Linked DNA regions of Methanotorris igneus Kol 5. Each later gene encodes a partner of the first gene's protein in a complex. Links are inferred from orthologs where the notes say so. Each region holds a gene or a part of one and is shown in the gene's direction. Other genes may lie near its edges.

Region 1 (5,447 bases):
AAAAATATAAAAATAATGAGCTACTATGGATTTTTGCAATTCCTGCTATTATCCTAACCCCCAATGTGGGGTTGGGGTTAAAAGTCGATGACCCAATGGAGCATTTTGTGGGAACTCCCGCCCACAAACCCTGTGATGAAATTGGGGAGGCTAAGGGAGCGAACGTTGAAAATAAGAACAACTATTTTTTGATATTAAAATTAAATTTAACAGAAGTGACAAATATTGCCAACAAAAATAGGAGGTTTGGATATGCCAAAGTTTAAAGTTGTAGTTGCTGACCCAAAAGAAGGAAAATGTTACCAAGTAGAAGTTGAAACAGATGCATTAATTGGAAAAAAGATTGGTGATGTTATAGATGGAAAAATTGTTGGATTGGAAGGATACAAATTACAAATCACCGGTGGTTCTGACTACTGTGGATTCCCAATGAGACCAGACGTCCATGGTAGTGGGAGAGTAAGAATCTTATTAAGCAAAGGTCCAGGATTCAGGCCAAAAGAAAAAGGTGAAAGAAGAAGAAAAACTGTTAGAGGAAACACAATATCAAGTGACATTGTCCAAGTAAACACAAAAATTGTTGAGTATGGAGACAAACCTGTTGCTGAATTATTAGGTTTGGGTGGAGGAGAGGAGTAAATTAATTTTTAATCTTTTTTTTACAAATTTTAATTTTTTAGGCCTGTTTTGTTTTTGGCTTTTAAGGATTTTGTTTCTAACTTTTGGTTTTTACGTGAACTATAAAAATCATTAATGCCATTATTTTTATATGAAAGAAGTTAGTTTAATGTTAATTTTGATAACTAATTAAGGATAATATTAAAGATTACAAAGAGGGGATATCATGGCTACAAGAAAACAATCAGAAGTTAATATTGGAATGGTGGGGCACGTTGACCATGGAAAAACTTCATTAACAAAGGCGTTAACAGGAGTTTGGACTGATACACATAGTGAAGAGTTGAAGAGGGGAATTTCCATTAGGTTAGGGTATGCAGATTGTGAAATAAGAAAATGTCCAAAATGTCCAGAACCAGAATGCTATACAACAAAAGAAGTTTGTCCTAAATGTGGTTCTAAAACAAAGTTTTTAAGGAGAGTGTCTTTTGTTGACTCCCCAGGACACGAAACATTAATGGCTACTATGCTCTCTGGAGCATCCTTAATGGATGGAGCTATTTTGGTTATTGCTGCAAATGAACCATGTCCACAACCTCAAACAAAAGAGCATTTAATGGCATTGGATATTTTGGGAGTTAAAAACATCATTATAGTGCAAAATAAAATTGATTTAGTTGATGAAGAGCAGGCAAAAGAAAACTACAGACAAATTAAGGAGTTTGTAAAGGGAACTGTTGCAGAAAACGCTCCAATAATCCCAATCTCAGCACACCACGAGGCAAACCTTGACGTGCTTTTAAAGGCAATTCAGGACTTCATTCCAACACCAGAGAGAAACCCTGACTTACCACCAAGAATGTATGTTGCAAGAAGTTTTGATGTCAACAAGCCAGGAACTGAAATAAAAGACCTGAAAGGTGGAGTTTTAGGAGGAAGTATTATTCAGGGTGTCTTGGAAGTTGGAAAAGAAATTGAGATTAGGCCAGGAATACAAGTTACAGAAGGTAATAAAACCTACTGGAAACCATTAAGAACAAAAATTGTATCACTTGTAGCAGGAGGTAAAAGTGTTAAAAAAGCATATCCAGGAGGATTGGTTGGAGTTGGAACTGAGTTAGACCCATCATTAACAAAATCAGATTATTTAAGCGGTAGCGTTTTAGGTGAGCCAGGAACTTTACCACCAGTGCATGATAGGATAACCATAAAAGTGCACTTGTTGGATAGAGTTGTAGGTTCAAAAGAAGAACTTGTCATAGAGCCATTAAGAACTAATGAAGTTTTAATGATTAACGTTGGAACAGCAACAACTGTTGGGGTTATTACATCCGCAAGGGGAGATATTGCAGATATAAAATTAAAACTCCCAATCTGTGCAGATAAAGGGGATAGAGTAGCATTGAGCAGAAGAATTGGTTCAAGATGGAGATTAATTGGATATGGAATTATTCAATAAAATTCTTTAAATTCTTTTTGACTATCTAAATTATTTTTTAGTTTTTTGTTTTTATATCCTTACTGTCTATTTTGTTTTCAATTTTATTTTTGGTGGTAGTATGGATTTATCCATAATTCTAAAAAAGAAAGAGATTATAAAGAAAAAAATTGAAGAATTAGGAAACAAAAATTTAAATGTTAATGATTATTGGGTTGAGTGTGATTTTGATAATCCAGAGGATTTAATTTTTGGTGGAGGAGATGGGAGCTTTAACAACATAGACTATATTTCCTACTCATTGTATATGGTTGGGAGTATCTCCTACTTACATAAAGTTGGTGAAAAGATAGAGAAAGCAAAATCCAGTTATGATATTGACATTATCCAACCCTACGTTTCTGTGAGGGACAGGTTAAGGTTGTATATGCTAACAATGGAACTAAAAACTGCATTATGGACTTTGGAAAATAAAAATGTTGATTATTATTTAGTTGATGGCTCGCTATATTCCCTTTTAATCCAAACACATACCTATGGTTCAAAATATGTTGATGTTGAGGAAATATACGAAGAATATAGCAAAGAGATAAAAAATTCAATTGAAGAAGAAATTAAAAGTGGAAATATTTGTATAGCATCAAATAACATTGAAATAGAGGACAAAAATGAAAAAATTGTAGTAGAACAGGTTGAATACATAATAACTCTTCTAAAATTATTAAAAAAGCATAAGGATAAATTAATAGGCATCTCAAAAACTTCAAAGATGAATATCTATTTCAAAAATGCGTTGATGCCAGACATTGCAGTATTTTCAAAAAACACAAAAAACAGTGGATATTCAACACCAATAAGTCTCAAAATGCTAAAAGAAGAAATGGAAAAATTAAAAGAAAAAATAGATAATGAGGATAATAAAAACAAAAAAGATGAACTCAAAAGAGAGTATAATTATATAAGAGGGATAGTGCACAATATAGAGTATATAAATAGATTTGAACATGCTTTAGATAACCTCTACCTGCAATTTGTTAGGTTAGAAAATAACAAAGGTATTCTTGGGATTTCTTCATTAAAACCAATAGATGAGCAAGTGTTATCAAGTTTAAAGGAGATCTCTGTAAATGGCTATCCTTATATATTAAAAAAATCTCATGAAACTGTTGAGATAACCGATGATAAATTGGAAATGTGTGCAAAGATTTTAAACATTAATGAGCCAATTGATAGATACCTCCTCAAAAAGCAGAAAAGAATGGATTTATAATGACTTTTCAAAAATTTTTTATCTAATAGAATAAGATCTCGCATTCTTACAAAAAATTAAGAACTGATAATGTGATTTAACACTATTAAAATTAAAACTAAAAAATAATAAGATGAGGGTTCTTGATTACAAAACTTAAATTAATTAGTTTTATATATTTTAGTTTTATATATTTAAGTATATGAATAGAAATGTCCAAAATAAAAAATAATGGTGCCGCGGGGGTGATTTGAACACCCGACAACTGGATCTTCAGTCCAGCGTTCTCCCGGGCTGAACTACCGCGGCTCAATAATTTGCATTATCAAACATTGTATTCCTGGTATATATACTTTTCGCCGAAAAGTTTATATAGTAGAAAGATAATTGTTATTGTGCTGATGAGCCCCCATAGCTCAGTAGGTAGAGCGACGGACTGTTAATCCGTAGGTCGCAGGTTCGAGTCCTGCTGGGGGCGCCATTTTAATTTTTTTTGTTTATTTAAATGAGGTTAATTTAAGCATTAATGTTTTAGAATTATTTTGTGGGCCCGTAGCTCAGCCTGGTCAGAGCGCTCGGCTCATAACCGAGTGGCCAAGGGTTCAAATCCCTTCGGGCCCATCATTAAATATTTTTTATTAGCAGCGTTATTATTTATCGCTAATATTTATAATAACGCTAATGCTCCGGTGGTGTAGTCCGGCCAATCATGCGGGCCTTTCGAGCCCGCGACCCGGGTTCAAATCCCGGCCGGAGCACTTTAATTTAATAAGTGCAGGGGTTGTCGAGCCTGGCCAAAGACGCAGGACTTAGAATCCTGTCCGGTAGCGGTTCCAGGGTTCAAATCCCTGCCCCTGCACTATTGTGGCCGGGGTGGGGTAGTGGCCATCCTGGGGGACTGTGGATCCCCTGACCCGGGTTCAATTCCCGGTCCCGGCCCTTATTTTATTTTTTTGGATCATATTGTTCTAAACCTAAAAACAATACACTCACCAGAATATCATCATAGTGTGCAGTTGAAATGAACTGACGTGACAACCTGACCGAGAGGCTCAGGTTGGATGCAAGCCCGCGACCAAGGTGAAACCCAGTAACGGCCACAAGAGGAAACTATCCTCTCTTGCGACCGTCTCCCACTTAATTCCGGTTGATCCCGCCGGAGGCCACTGCTATTGGGGTCCGACTAAGCCATGCGAGTCGATGGGCCTCGTGCCCATGGCGGACGGCTCAGTAACACGTGGCTAACCTACCCTCGGGTGGGGGATAACCTCGGGAAACTGAGGATAATCCCCCATAGGGGAAGAGGTCTGGAATGATCCTTCCCCGAAAGCATATGCGCCCGAGGATGGGGCTGCGGCCGATTAGGTAGTTGGTGGGGTAACGGCCCACCAAGCCTACGATCGGTACGGGCCCTGAGAGGGGGAGCCCGGAGATGGGGACTGAGACACGGCCCCAGGCCCTACGGGGCGCAGCAGGCGCGAAACCTCCGCAATGCGCGAAAGCGCGACGGGGGGACCCCAAGTGCCCACGCACTGCGTGGGCTTTTCCGGAGTGTAAACAGCTCCGGGAATAAGGGCTGGGCAAGTCCGGTGCCAGCAGCCGCGGTAATACCGGCAGCCCGAGTGGTGGCCACTTTTATTGGGCCTAAAGCGTCCGTAGCCGGCCCAGTAAGTCCCTGCTTAAATCCTACGGCTTAACCGTAGGACTGGCAGGGATACTGCTGGGCTTGGGACCGGGAGAGGGCGGGGGTACTCCGGGGGTAGCGGTGAAATGTGTTGATCCCCGGAGGACCACCTATGGCGAAGGCACCCGCCTGGAACGGGTCCGACGGTGAGGGACGAAAGCCGGGGGAGCGAACCGGATTAGATACCCGGGTAGTCCCGGCCGTAAACGCTGCGGACTAGGTGTCGGGTAGGCCTCGTGCCTACCCGGTGCCGAAGGGAAGCCGTTAAGTCCGCCGCCTGGGGAGTACGGTCGCAAGACTGAAACTTAAAGGAATTGGCGGGGGAGCACTACAACGGGTGGAGCCTGCGGTTTAATTGGATTCAACGCCGGGCATCTTACCAGGGGCGACGGCAGGATGAAGGCCAGGTTGACGACCTTGCCAGACGAGCCGAGAGGTGGTGCATGGCCGTCGTCAGC
Region 2 (5,218 bases), 530 kb from region 1 along the record:
TATCCGCTACATTTTTTAATTTATTTAACCCTTCTAACGCATTTTGCATCCTTATTTGTCCTTCCATTGAGAATGGTAGTGTTACTATTGCAACTGTTAATGCCCCTAATTTCTTAGATATCTCTGCAACAACTGGGGCAGAACCGGTTCCCGTTCCTCCGCCTAATCCACAAGTTATAAACACCATGTCTGCCCCTTGTAATTCGTTCTTTATGTCTTCTGCGTTTTCTTTTGCTGATTCTTCACCTATTTTTGGATTTCCACCAGCACCAAGCCCTCTTGTTAAATTTCTACCAATCAATATTTTTTTATCTGCCTTTGTTTTTAATAATTGTTGAGCATCAGTGTTAATAGCAACAGTTTTTGCCCCTTCAATACCTTCAGAGGTTAATCTATTTATTGTATTGTTTCCAGCCCCTCCACAACCTACTACTGTTATTCTGGCCTTTGCTTGTTCCAATAATTCCAATAATTCTTTATCTACATCAGATAATGGCTCGTTCTCATATGAGAAATCATCATTTTCAATAATATTTTTTAAGAATTTCAAGATCCAACCTCCATTGTAATTGTAGATTTATAGTAGGTTGTTATGTATGTATTTTGGTATGTGTTATGCCGATAAAAATTAATATAAATATTAAGTTATAATTTTAGTGAGAATATATTTATTATTTGCTTTTATATTTTTTATGAGGTTATTTAGGTAAATTTATTAAACCACCTAAATAAAACAGAGAAAAGAATTTTTCAATTTATATTAATTTAAGTGATAGGGTTGTATCAATCAATATACAATATAATAATTAATTAAGAAGAGATTTTAATATAAAAATTTATTGGTTTTAATTTATCTCATTTAAAATTTTTATTGTGGTGAAATAATGGTAATTTCAAAATCAAGAGAAATAGCAAGAAAAAAGATTTTAGAGTTGGCAAATAAAATGTATGAGGATCTTTTAAAAGGTAAGAGACCAAAGATCAAACTACCCATCAGAAGTTTAACCAACGCGAGATTTGACTCTGAAACAGGAACTTTCATGTTGATGGGTAAAGAAAAAGAAAGGACCTTAACTGTGAATCAGGCAAAAATCTTTGCTCAAACAGTGAAGATGTTAGAATTTTCAAAGCAACTCTTAGATTCAAATGACTTCTCAACACTTAGGGAAGCATATTATGTTTCCAAAAATTGGGGAGAGGCAAGATTTGATGACCAACAACCATCAAATAACGTTATTGAGGATTTAGAGGCGGCATTGGATGTGCTAAGAGAGGATCTTGGATTTATTCCAGAAGAGGATGGTTCGGCAGTCGTTGGACCATTAAAAATAATTGATAGAACCCCAGAAGGGGAAGAGATTAAAGTGGATTGTACAAAATTAGGAACTGGAGCATACAACATACCTAATGACGTAACAAGGTTGGAATTTGAGACAAATGCTGACTTTATATTGGCAATAGAAACTGCGGGTATGTTCGCAAGGTTGAATGCCGAGAAGTTTTGGGATAAACACAATTGTATCTTAGTTTCATTGAAGGGGGTTCCAGCAAGGGCAACAAGGAGATTTATAAAGAGATTGAATGAGGAACATGATATCCCAGTTTTAGTATTTACCGACGGTGACCCTTACGGGTATTTGAATATTTACAGGACATTGAAGGTTGGTAGTGGTAAGGCAGTGCACTTGGCAGATAAACTTGCAGTTCCTTCTGCAAGGTTGATTGGTGTAACTCCTCAAGATATTATTGATTATGACCTACCAACGCACCCATTGAAGGAACAGGATATTAAGAGGATAAAGGATGGGTTAAAGAATGATGACTTTGTAAAATCCTTCCCTGAATGGCAAAAAGCATTAAAGCAAATGTTAGATATGAAGGTAAGGGCAGAACAGCAGTCTCTTGCAAAATATGGTTTAAAATATGTTGTTGATACGTATTTACCTGAGAAAATAAAGGATGAAAAGACGTGGCTACCTTAAATTTATATATTAAGAGGAACAATTTCATTTTGAGGTGATAGGATGAGTATTGATTATTATGATTACGAGGCATTATTGAAGAGGGCAAGGGAACAACTTCCAGAAGATGTATTTAAAGATGCGAGGTTTGAGATTCCTGAAGCAGAGGTCTTTGTTGAAGGTAGTAGGACAATAATCAGAAACTTCAAAGAAATTGCTAAATTAATCGATAGGGATGTAAACTACTTTGCAAAGTATATTATGAAAGAACTTGGTACTGCTGGAGATCTTGAAGGAACAAGGTTAGTTTTGCAGGGTAGATTTAGTGGTTATTTAGTAAACTCAAAAATCCAAGATTTCTTGAAGGAATATGTTTTGTGCCATGAGTGTGGAAAACCAGATACAAAAATCATCAAAGAAGGAAGAATACATATGCTCAAATGTATGGCTTGTGGTGCTATAAGACCTATAAAATTGATATAAAACCTCTCTACTTTTTTGAAATTTTTTAATTTTCATTTTTGCAATTACAAATTTTAAATGAAGGGGGAGATTTTGGGTTTTGGAATAAGAATAGAATTTATAGAAAATTTATTTGAGAGGTTTTTAGAGTTAAACACCAAGTTAAAATTTATAGTAACGTATGTAATGTGTTGGGTAGGTTTTTTATTTTCGCTATCTATTGGGAAGTTGATAAGCAATATATTATACGAGCCAGTAGAGGTTGTGAGTGAAGTTGGAACTGCTAAATTTCATGTAGTTTCATCTGCAGTTTCTTCTAAGATGGGTGTTAGTTATTATTCTATAGTGCTATCTTATTTTATAAACAATGCATCAGCATGCTTAATTATAGTTTCTGCATTTGTTTTAGTATCTCATTTGTATAAAAAAGAAATTTCGAAGGATTTGAGTAATTTTAAAGAATATTTAAGGACATTGCTGCTGTTTTATTTAATTGTAGTTATAAATCCAATAACTGGGTTCGTGGGCTGTTTCATAGATAGCAACAAGCGCAAAGTTTGTGTATTTTCGAGTAGCGTAATTTTTATATATCATGAAATATTAATTATTTATGACAGTACAGTCTCCGATATGTGGGGTCTTAAGCCCGAATGGAGACTGTTGAGAGCCTTGAAGATGTGGGGAGTTTCCGTTCCCCCCGAAAGCCAGCCAATGAAGATGGGAGGCTGGAAGGTTATCCGCTACGACAGTTTCGTATGTTTTAAAAGTAGCGGATAACCAGAACGGGTTAATATACAGTTGAGTGATATAGTTGCAATAGTTCCACATGGGGTTTTTGAGTTTGCTGGGTTTGCATTGGCTATAGTGCTTGGTATTGAATCTGCAAATCATATCTTGCCAATAATAAATCAAAAAAATAGAAAGAATAAATTTATTTTAATAGCCATGCTCTTGTTATCTTTGACATTTATTGGGGTTGCTGCTTTTATTGAACCCTTTGATTGGTTAATTTATTCTTATGCAAAGAATAATGGTATATCTGTGCTGGAAGCGATGATTATGGCTTATAGAAATTTAATCTCCTACTTTTTGGGGATTTAACTTTGATAGGTCAAAAAATAGGAGGTTGGAATTATTTATTTTTCGATTCTTTCAATGCTAATTTTAACTTTGTATTTCTCTCCGTTTGGTGTTTTTATTTCCCATTCTTGTTCATAATCTGCCTTTATCTCTTCAACAAATTTCCCCCTAACTTCCTTCTCAATTTCTTTTAGCATTTCTTCACTAAATTCAATTCCTTCCATTTTTACTTTTATCTTCTCCTCAATATCTAAGTCCATATCTTTCCTCATTGCCTGGATTCTTCTTATAACTTCCCTCATCAACCCTTCCCTTATTAACTCTGGGCTCATTTCAATGTCTATGAAGACGTTTCCTTTTGAGAATTCCATTCCAATAATGTTTTCTGGAATCTCCATTCTAAACTCAACGTATTCTGGTTTTATGATGTAGCCATCAACTTCAATCTCTCCATCCTTAAGTTTTTCTCTCAACTCTCTTGGGTCGAATTTGTTGATGATTGCTACGACCTTTGGAACATCACTTCTATATGCTTTACCCAACTCTCTGTAGTTTGGCTTGACAATTAAGTTGCCCTCAAACTCTCCAATTTCAATTTCTTTTACGTTTCCTTGCTCTTTTATTATGTGGGCGTATTTTTTAACTGTTTCCTCAATGTCTCCAGTTATAGTTATTTTCTTTATTGGATATCTCAATGTGTATTTTGCTTTATCTCTTCCTCTCAATATAGCATCAACTATGTCCCTAACAATTTCCATTTCTTCCTCTAATTTCTTATCAATAAACTTTTCATCAACAGTAATTCTGTTCATGAATATGCTCTCTGGCATGTCCTCTGTTTTCAAGTTTTGGTAAATCTCCTCGCTTATGTGCGGAGCAACTGGAGCCATGATTGTTATTAATTTCATTAACACATAGTATAGTGTTTGATATGCTGCCAATTTATCAGTATCGTTTTTCTCTTTCCATGTTCTGTCTCTAATCAACCTTATATACCATCTACTCAAATCATTCAAAATGAAGTCTTTTATTTTCCATGTGTATGTGTGGAGGTGAGGAATTTCTAATGCTTCTATGCAGTCCTTCACGACTGAATTTATTTTGCTTATAATCCATCTGTCTTCATCTCTCAAATACTTCATATACTCATCATTTGGCTTAAAGTCATCCAACACCATGTAATTTACAGCGAATGCATAGGAGTTCCACAATGTGTTGAACATACTCCTTACATCATCCATCTCATCCCAGACAAACCTTAAATCTTCCCAAACCTTATTTGCACTGAGTAAGTAGAACCTCAACAAATCTGCCCCATATTTTTCAACAACATCATCTGGATTAACTATATTTCCTAAGCTTTTACTCATCTTGTCTCCTTTCTCATCTAAGGTAAACCCATGCATGAGACATTTTTTGTAAGGAACATCTCCAAATACAACTGCACTTAATGCATGTTGTGAATAGAACCACTTTGTAACTTGGTCATGCCCCTCTGTGATGAAGTCCGCTTTTTTAAGTTCTTTTGCTCCAATTGATGCGTAAGGAGCCAATCCAGAGTCAAACCACACATCTAAGACATCTGGAATTCTCTTCATCTCTCCTCCACATTCACATCTTAATATAACTTTATCTACTGTTGGTTTATGCAAGTCATCCAACTCAACGTCATTAATCATTCTCTCTTTTAACTCCTCAACACTACCTATAACAAC
Region 3 (5,247 bases), 410 kb from region 1 along the record:
ATTAAATGTGATATTTAAAGGGGCTGCTACAAGAAAATTTGCCCTCGCTTTGTATGATGTCTCATCATCAAACCTCCAAGTTCCAGATATTGAGTATCCAAATGAAATCTTAATTAAAGCAGGTCCATTTGTTGATGCGTTGAAGGATGCGGATTTGGTAAATGACCATGTAACTTTAAAAGTTGAGGATGGTAAGTTCATTGTTTATGCAAAAGGGGATTTGAACGAGAGTGAGACAATCTTTGAGGAAGATAGTGAGAGTATTATCAGCATGAACATTGGAGAAAATGCAAAGAGCACTTTCAACCTTGAGTATTTAAGAGATATGACAAAGGCAGCATCATCAAGTGATATTTTAAAAATATACTTGGGAACAGACATGCCTGTTAAGATTGAGTATGATGTTGCTGGAGCTAATTTGACATTTTTACTCGCTCCAAGGATCGAATCATAATCCTTTTTACCTTTTTTATATAAATCCAAATTGTGGTTGTTATGTATGAAAAAATAAAAAATTTATTTTTTGAGGAGATAAAATCTGATGATTTGCTAAATCTTTCCGAAAATTTTTATGAAGATGCAAGGGAGTATCTAAAAAATAATGATGATGAAAAAGAGGTGGAAAGGGCCAAATATTATCTAAGGGAACTGAGAAAATTAAGGATATATAAGGCACTTTATGGAGACAGAACAAATTTGTTGGAAGAAGAGAGGGAGATTTTAAGTCTCATTGAAGATATCGAGTATAAAAAGGAAGAAGAAGTTCCTAAAACTGAGGATTTGATTGAAGAAAATGTTGAAGATGAGGTTGTAGGGGAGGATTTGGGGTTTGATGATACCATAGAAGAAAGTTATGAAAATTTTGAGGATGGAGAAAACGAAGAAGTTGGTGAGGATGTTAGTAGGGATATTGAGAATGTAAATGCACAACCAAAACATATAAATATAAAAAAAGATATTGATGTTGTAAGGGTTATTCATAACTTCCCTGCTTTTACAGATGGGGATTATTGTTATATGTTAAAGAAGAATGATGTTGTAGCATTAAACAGGGAGATAGCAACGATTTTGGAGAAACACAATATAGTGAAGAAGGTGAATGTTTATGAAAATGAAAAAAAGGATAAGAAGATACTGTCCATACTGTAAAAAACACACAGAGCACATTGTAGAGAGAGCAAAAAAGAGAAAAGCAAGTGAATTAACTTGGGGTCAAAGACAATTCAGAAGAGTTTTAAGAGGTTATGGAGGTTACCCAAGACCTTTACCAGACAACGCTAAGCCAACAAAGAAGTTGGACTTAAGATACAAATGTACAGTTTGCGGTAAGATGCACACAAGAGCAAATGGTGGATTTAGGGTAAGTAAATTTGAATTAGTAGAGTAAATTTGTAATTTAATATGTAGAAACACTAAAAATTAAATTAAACAAGGTGGGAGCATGGACTTGATACCAACACCAAGAAGTAAATTTTTAAAAGTCCAATGCCCAGAGTGCAACAACGAGCAAGTAATATTTGGGTGCCCTTCAACAGTTGTAAAATGTTTAGTTTGCGGTAAAGTATTAGCAGAGCCAAGAGCATCAAAAGGATTAATCAAGGCAAAAATTTTAGAAGTCTTAGGATAATTTTTTTATCTTTTTATTTGGCTCTTTTGTTTTAATTAGAAATTTAAAGGTTTTTCTTTTATTTTTGGTTGTTGTTGCTGTATTTTTGGAAATCATGTTTTTTTGAAGTACATTTTGAGAAAATAAAAAATCTAAGAAATATTTATATATGTTTGGCTTTAAAATTTAAGTATAATCAAAAACTAAATTTAATTGGTAATTAGATGGTTTTGTTATCAAAAATTGTTATTATTGGAGGTGTTTTTATGAGAAGAGATTTTCCAGAAGAGGGAGATATAGTCATTGGAACAGTTATTGATGTTAAACCATTTGGGGCATTTGTTGAGCTCTTAGAATACCCTGGGAAGGAAGGGATGGTACACATTTCAGAAGTTTCATCAGGTTGGATTAAGAATATTAGGGATTACATTAAAAAAGGCCAGAGGGTTGTGGCAAAAGTAATGAGAGTCAATAAAGAAAAAGGGCAGATAGATTTATCATTAAAGAGAGTCACTGAACAACAGAAAAGGGCAAAAGTACAAGAATGGAAGAGGTTCCAAAGAGCAGAAAAAATGCTCGAAATGGCTGCACAGAAGTTAGGAAAAAGTTTAGAAGAGGCTTGGGAAGAGGTTGGTTATTTGTTGGAGGAAGAGTTTGGAGAACTTTACAGTGCTTTTGAGGGCCTTGTTATTGAGGGTAAGGATTTATTGGCTGATTTGGATATTCCACAAGAGTGGGTAGATGTATTATATGAGATTGCAAAAGAAAACATTGAATTAACAAACGTTAAGGTTGAAGGGTTTGTTGAATTGAAATCCTTAGCACCGAATGGAGTTAAAATTATTAAAAAGGCATTAACAAATGCTTTAAAAGCAAATCCATACGAGGACGTTGAGGTTAAGATAACCTATGTTGGTTCACCAAAATATAGAATAGAGGTTATCGCTCCAGATTATAAGAGTGGGGAAGAAGTTTTAAAGAAGGTTGCTGATAAGGCAATAGAATACATGGAAAAACACGGTGGGGAAGGAAAATTCTATAGAGAATAAGAAAATCATAATTAATTTTATTTTTATTTTAATTGATTTTAGTTGCTTTTTGTCTTGTTTTTAATAAGTTCAAAATGTGAGACAATGAGAATGAAAAAATGCTTAAAATGTGGGAGATATACTTTAAAAGAACTTTGTCCCAATTGTGGAGAAAAGACTATGGTTCCAAAGCCTCCAAAGTTTTCTCTGGAGGATAGATACGGAAAATATAGAAGGATGCTTAAAAAATCCTTAAAGAATAAAAATTAATTTTTTGGGATAAGATGCAGTTGAGGTTATCTTCTGGAAAAATAATAGATGAGAAGGTTCATGAAATTGGCATAATTGCACTTGGCTCTTTTTTGGAGAATCATGGTTCTGCTCTACCAATAGACACAGATGCAAAGATTGCCTCATATATTGCTTTAAAAACTGCTATTTTGACAGGAGCAAAGTTTTTAGGGGTAGTTATTCCTTCAACAGAATATCATTATGTTAAACATGGAATACATAATACACCAGAGGAAGTTGTTGATTTTATAAAATTTTTGGTAAAGGAGGGTAAAAAAATAGGTATAAAGAAGTTTTTGATTGTTAATTGTCATGGAGGGAACGTTTTAATTAAAGGGTTTTTGGAAAACTTAGAAAAGGAGTTTGATGTTGAGATAAAGATGAAGAACATAACATTTACCCATGCCGCAACTGAGGAGGTTTCTGTTGGTTATGTTGTTGGAATAGTTGATGAAAATAAACTGGATGAGCATACTTTCAATAAATACCCTGAAATTGGCATGGTTGGATTAAAAGAGGCGAGGGAAAATAACAAATTTATAGATGAGGAGGCAAAGGTTGTTGAGAAAGAGGGTGTTAAAATAGACAAAAAACTTGGAGAGAAAATTTTAAACCAAACTATTAAAGAATGTGTTGAAATTGTTAAATTATGGGTTGTTAAAGGGAATGGCTGCTAATTTTATATTTCAAAACAATAATTAGCATATGTGTACTATTTCCTTACACACATACCAACAACAATAGTTATGTACTATCAAAGATATATGTTATAACTAAAAATAACAAAAAAGGTGTTACTATGCCCCCCATTGATTGTATTGTTGAATCGTTTATTGAAACACATGGCAAATTAATCAATGCTAAAACTCCTATTATACATACCATTGGTTATGAAGGAAGATCGTTGGATGAGTTTATACAAACATTGAAAGAGCATAACATTCACGCCGTTGTAGATGTTAGGGAACTTCCACTAAGTAGGAAAAAAGGGTTTTCAAAAACAAGACTATCAAACATTTTAAATAATAATGGTATTGAATACACCCACATGAAAAATCTTGGGGCTCCTAAGGAATTAAGAAACGGACTTAAATCTAAAAAAATGACATATAAAGAGTTTTCAATACTATATAAGAAACACCTAAATGAACAGGCAGATAGTCTGAAAAAATTGCTTGAATATGCATTATCCAAATCCTGCGTGTTAATGTGTTATGAGAGGGATTGGAAAGTATGCCATAGAAGGATAATAGTTGAATATATGAGAAACGCAGGGTTTGAGGTGATTCATATTTGAAAGAACGGTTGTTGGTTCTTGCAAAAGCCGCACCTGTTCAAAGTGCTAAGTATCGTTATTTAGTATGTGTGGCAGGGATTACCGAATCAGGTGAATGGAGGAGAATATTTCCAATACCTTGGGAAGTATTTAGTGGAAAAAGTAAAAATAAATTTACGAAAAAACAGTGGATAGAATATGAACTTGTAGAAGATAAAAGCCCTGATGGTCGTCCAGAGAGTAGAAAAATTAAAAAACAAAGTATTACTCCTTTACACACTGAGAGCTATAAATCTATTAAAAAGTTATTGGAAGAAAGACTTACAGATATGGAAACTTTGCAAAATAAAAAACGACAAGAATGTTCATTAGGTGTTGTAAAACCAATTATTAAAGATATGGTATGGACAGATAGAGAAGTATCATCTAAGGATGATGTAACACAATTGACATTGGATGGAACCGAATTTATTAGATTAGAGCCACTTGATAAAAAATTCCAATATGTATTTAAATGCTCACCCACTTGCCCAACCGAACATAAGATTATGTGTGAAGATTGGGAAATTGAAGAACTATATAGAAAACTAAAAAAGAAGTATGATGAAAATAAAGCATGTAATTTAGTTAGAGATAAATTTTTAAATAAAATTTATTATGAGGGTCATACTTATTTTATTGTTGGAACACATAATCGTTGGAATACATGGCTTATTGTTTCAGTATTATATCCTAAAAAAGAAGATCTTAAAATATTATCTATAAAATCATTAGATGAGTTTATGTAAATATTATAATGTTCTTCCATGTAATCTTATTAATGTTGAGGTGGGGATTATGGATCGCTCATCTTCAAGTATCATTACATAATATAAGCGATAGTAATTTAGAGAACCAGTTCGATTTATAGTTATAGATAAATGTATAGAAGCTTACATATAAGTGGAGATTTCTTCGACTAATGCCTCGATGTTTTCTTAAATGGGGTTTGATTATCGAATGGAAGCATTCGCAGTTATTAACGTGGGAGATGCCGTTAGAGTATT

What was found.
Region 2: the proteins of METIG_RS06925 (region 1) and METIG_RS04165 are in contact, whole or in part, in a crystal structure (PDB 2QMU), measured with the Saccharolobus solfataricus proteins. The link is inferred for Methanotorris igneus Kol 5 from one-to-one orthologs. Residues at the interface, in WP_009988771.1 of Saccharolobus solfataricus: Trp33, Pro65, Glu66, Gln148, Val151, Asp152, Val154, Ser155, Lys156, Ala159, Leu160, Tyr163, Arg164, Lys167, Ile180, Ile181, Pro182, Val183, Ser184, Leu186, His187, Ile189, Asn190, Asp192, Ser193; in WP_231918336.1 of Saccharolobus solfataricus: Met1, Leu2, Arg4, Leu5, Tyr6, Lys8, Leu9, Pro10, Ile106, Lys108, Lys109, Glu110, Lys111.
Region 3: the proteins of METIG_RS06925 (region 1) and METIG_RS04905 are in contact, whole or in part, in a crystal structure (PDB 3CW2), measured with the Saccharolobus solfataricus proteins. The link is inferred for Methanotorris igneus Kol 5 from one-to-one orthologs. Residues at the interface, in WP_009988771.1 of Saccharolobus solfataricus: Asp222, Lys225, Pro226, Gly227, Thr228, Gln229, Phe230, Asn231, Leu233, Lys234, Gly235, Leu259, Phe273, Thr274, Lys275, Tyr300, Leu301, Asp302, Pro303, Ser304, Leu305, Lys307; in WP_009989173.1 of Saccharolobus solfataricus: Val185, Arg186, Thr187, Asn188, Glu189, Pro190, Leu191, Gly192, Val193, Glu194, Ile196, Lys197, Ile200, Ser201, Leu204, Ile217, Lys218, Ile219, Tyr220, Thr221, Ile222, Gly223, Ala224, Pro225, Tyr227.

The regions. Positions count from the first base shown.
Region 1 is NC_015562.1:1,391,412-1,396,858, forward strand. Bases 5-2,960 are described here. They hold METIG_RS06925 (translation initiation factor IF-2 subunit gamma), read left to right. Parts: upstream 5-844; coding sequence 845-2,077; downstream 2,078-2,960. Other genes in these bases: METIG_RS06915 (hypothetical protein), read left to right, coding at 5-266; METIG_RS06920 (30S ribosomal protein S6e), read left to right, coding at 253-639; METIG_RS06930 (DNA double-strand break repair nuclease NurA), read left to right, coding at 2,178-2,960. Also shown: more of METIG_RS06915, read left to right, coding at 1-4; more of METIG_RS06930, read left to right, coding at 2,961-3,326. UniProt on the Methanocaldococcus jannaschii protein: eIF-2 functions in the early steps of protein synthesis by forming a ternary complex with GTP and initiator tRNA.
Region 2 is NC_015562.1:858,014-863,231, reverse strand. The notes cover bases 1,008-3,734. They hold METIG_RS04165 (translation initiation factor IF-2 subunit beta), read left to right. Parts: upstream 1,008-2,024; coding sequence 2,025-2,444; downstream 2,445-3,734. Other genes in these bases: ileS (isoleucine--tRNA ligase), read right to left, coding at 3,560-3,734; METIG_RS04155 (hypothetical protein), read left to right, coding at 3,222-3,524; METIG_RS09110 (hypothetical protein), read left to right, coding at 2,517-3,200; METIG_RS04170 (DNA topoisomerase IV subunit A), read left to right, coding at 1,008-1,982. Also shown: cell division protein FtsZ, read right to left, coding at 1-550; more of METIG_RS04170, read left to right, coding at 885-1,007; more of ileS, read right to left, coding at 3,735-5,218. UniProt on the Methanocaldococcus jannaschii protein: eIF-2 functions in the early steps of protein synthesis by forming a ternary complex with GTP and initiator tRNA.
Region 3 is NC_015562.1:982,501-987,747, reverse strand. The notes cover bases 1,008-3,763. They hold METIG_RS04905 (translation initiation factor IF-2 subunit alpha), read left to right. Parts: upstream 1,008-1,872; coding sequence 1,873-2,655; downstream 2,656-3,763. Other genes in these bases: METIG_RS04890 (DUF488 domain-containing protein), read left to right, coding at 3,725-3,763; arfB (2-amino-5-formylamino-6-ribosylaminopyrimidin-4(3H)-one 5'-monophosphate deformylase), read left to right, coding at 2,919-3,602; METIG_RS04900 (RNA-protein complex protein Nop10), read left to right, coding at 2,740-2,904; METIG_RS04910 (30S ribosomal protein S27e), read left to right, coding at 1,442-1,627; METIG_RS04915 (50S ribosomal protein L44e), read left to right, coding at 1,106-1,387. In the rest of the region: METIG_RS04925 (DNA polymerase sliding clamp), read left to right, coding at 1-454; more of METIG_RS04920, read left to right, coding at 496-1,007; more of METIG_RS04890, read left to right, coding at 3,764-4,222; METIG_RS04885 (hypothetical protein), read left to right, coding at 4,219-4,989; METIG_RS04880 (IS1595 family transposase), read right to left, coding at 5,054-5,247. UniProt on the Methanocaldococcus jannaschii protein: eIF-2 functions in the early steps of protein synthesis by forming a ternary complex with GTP and initiator tRNA.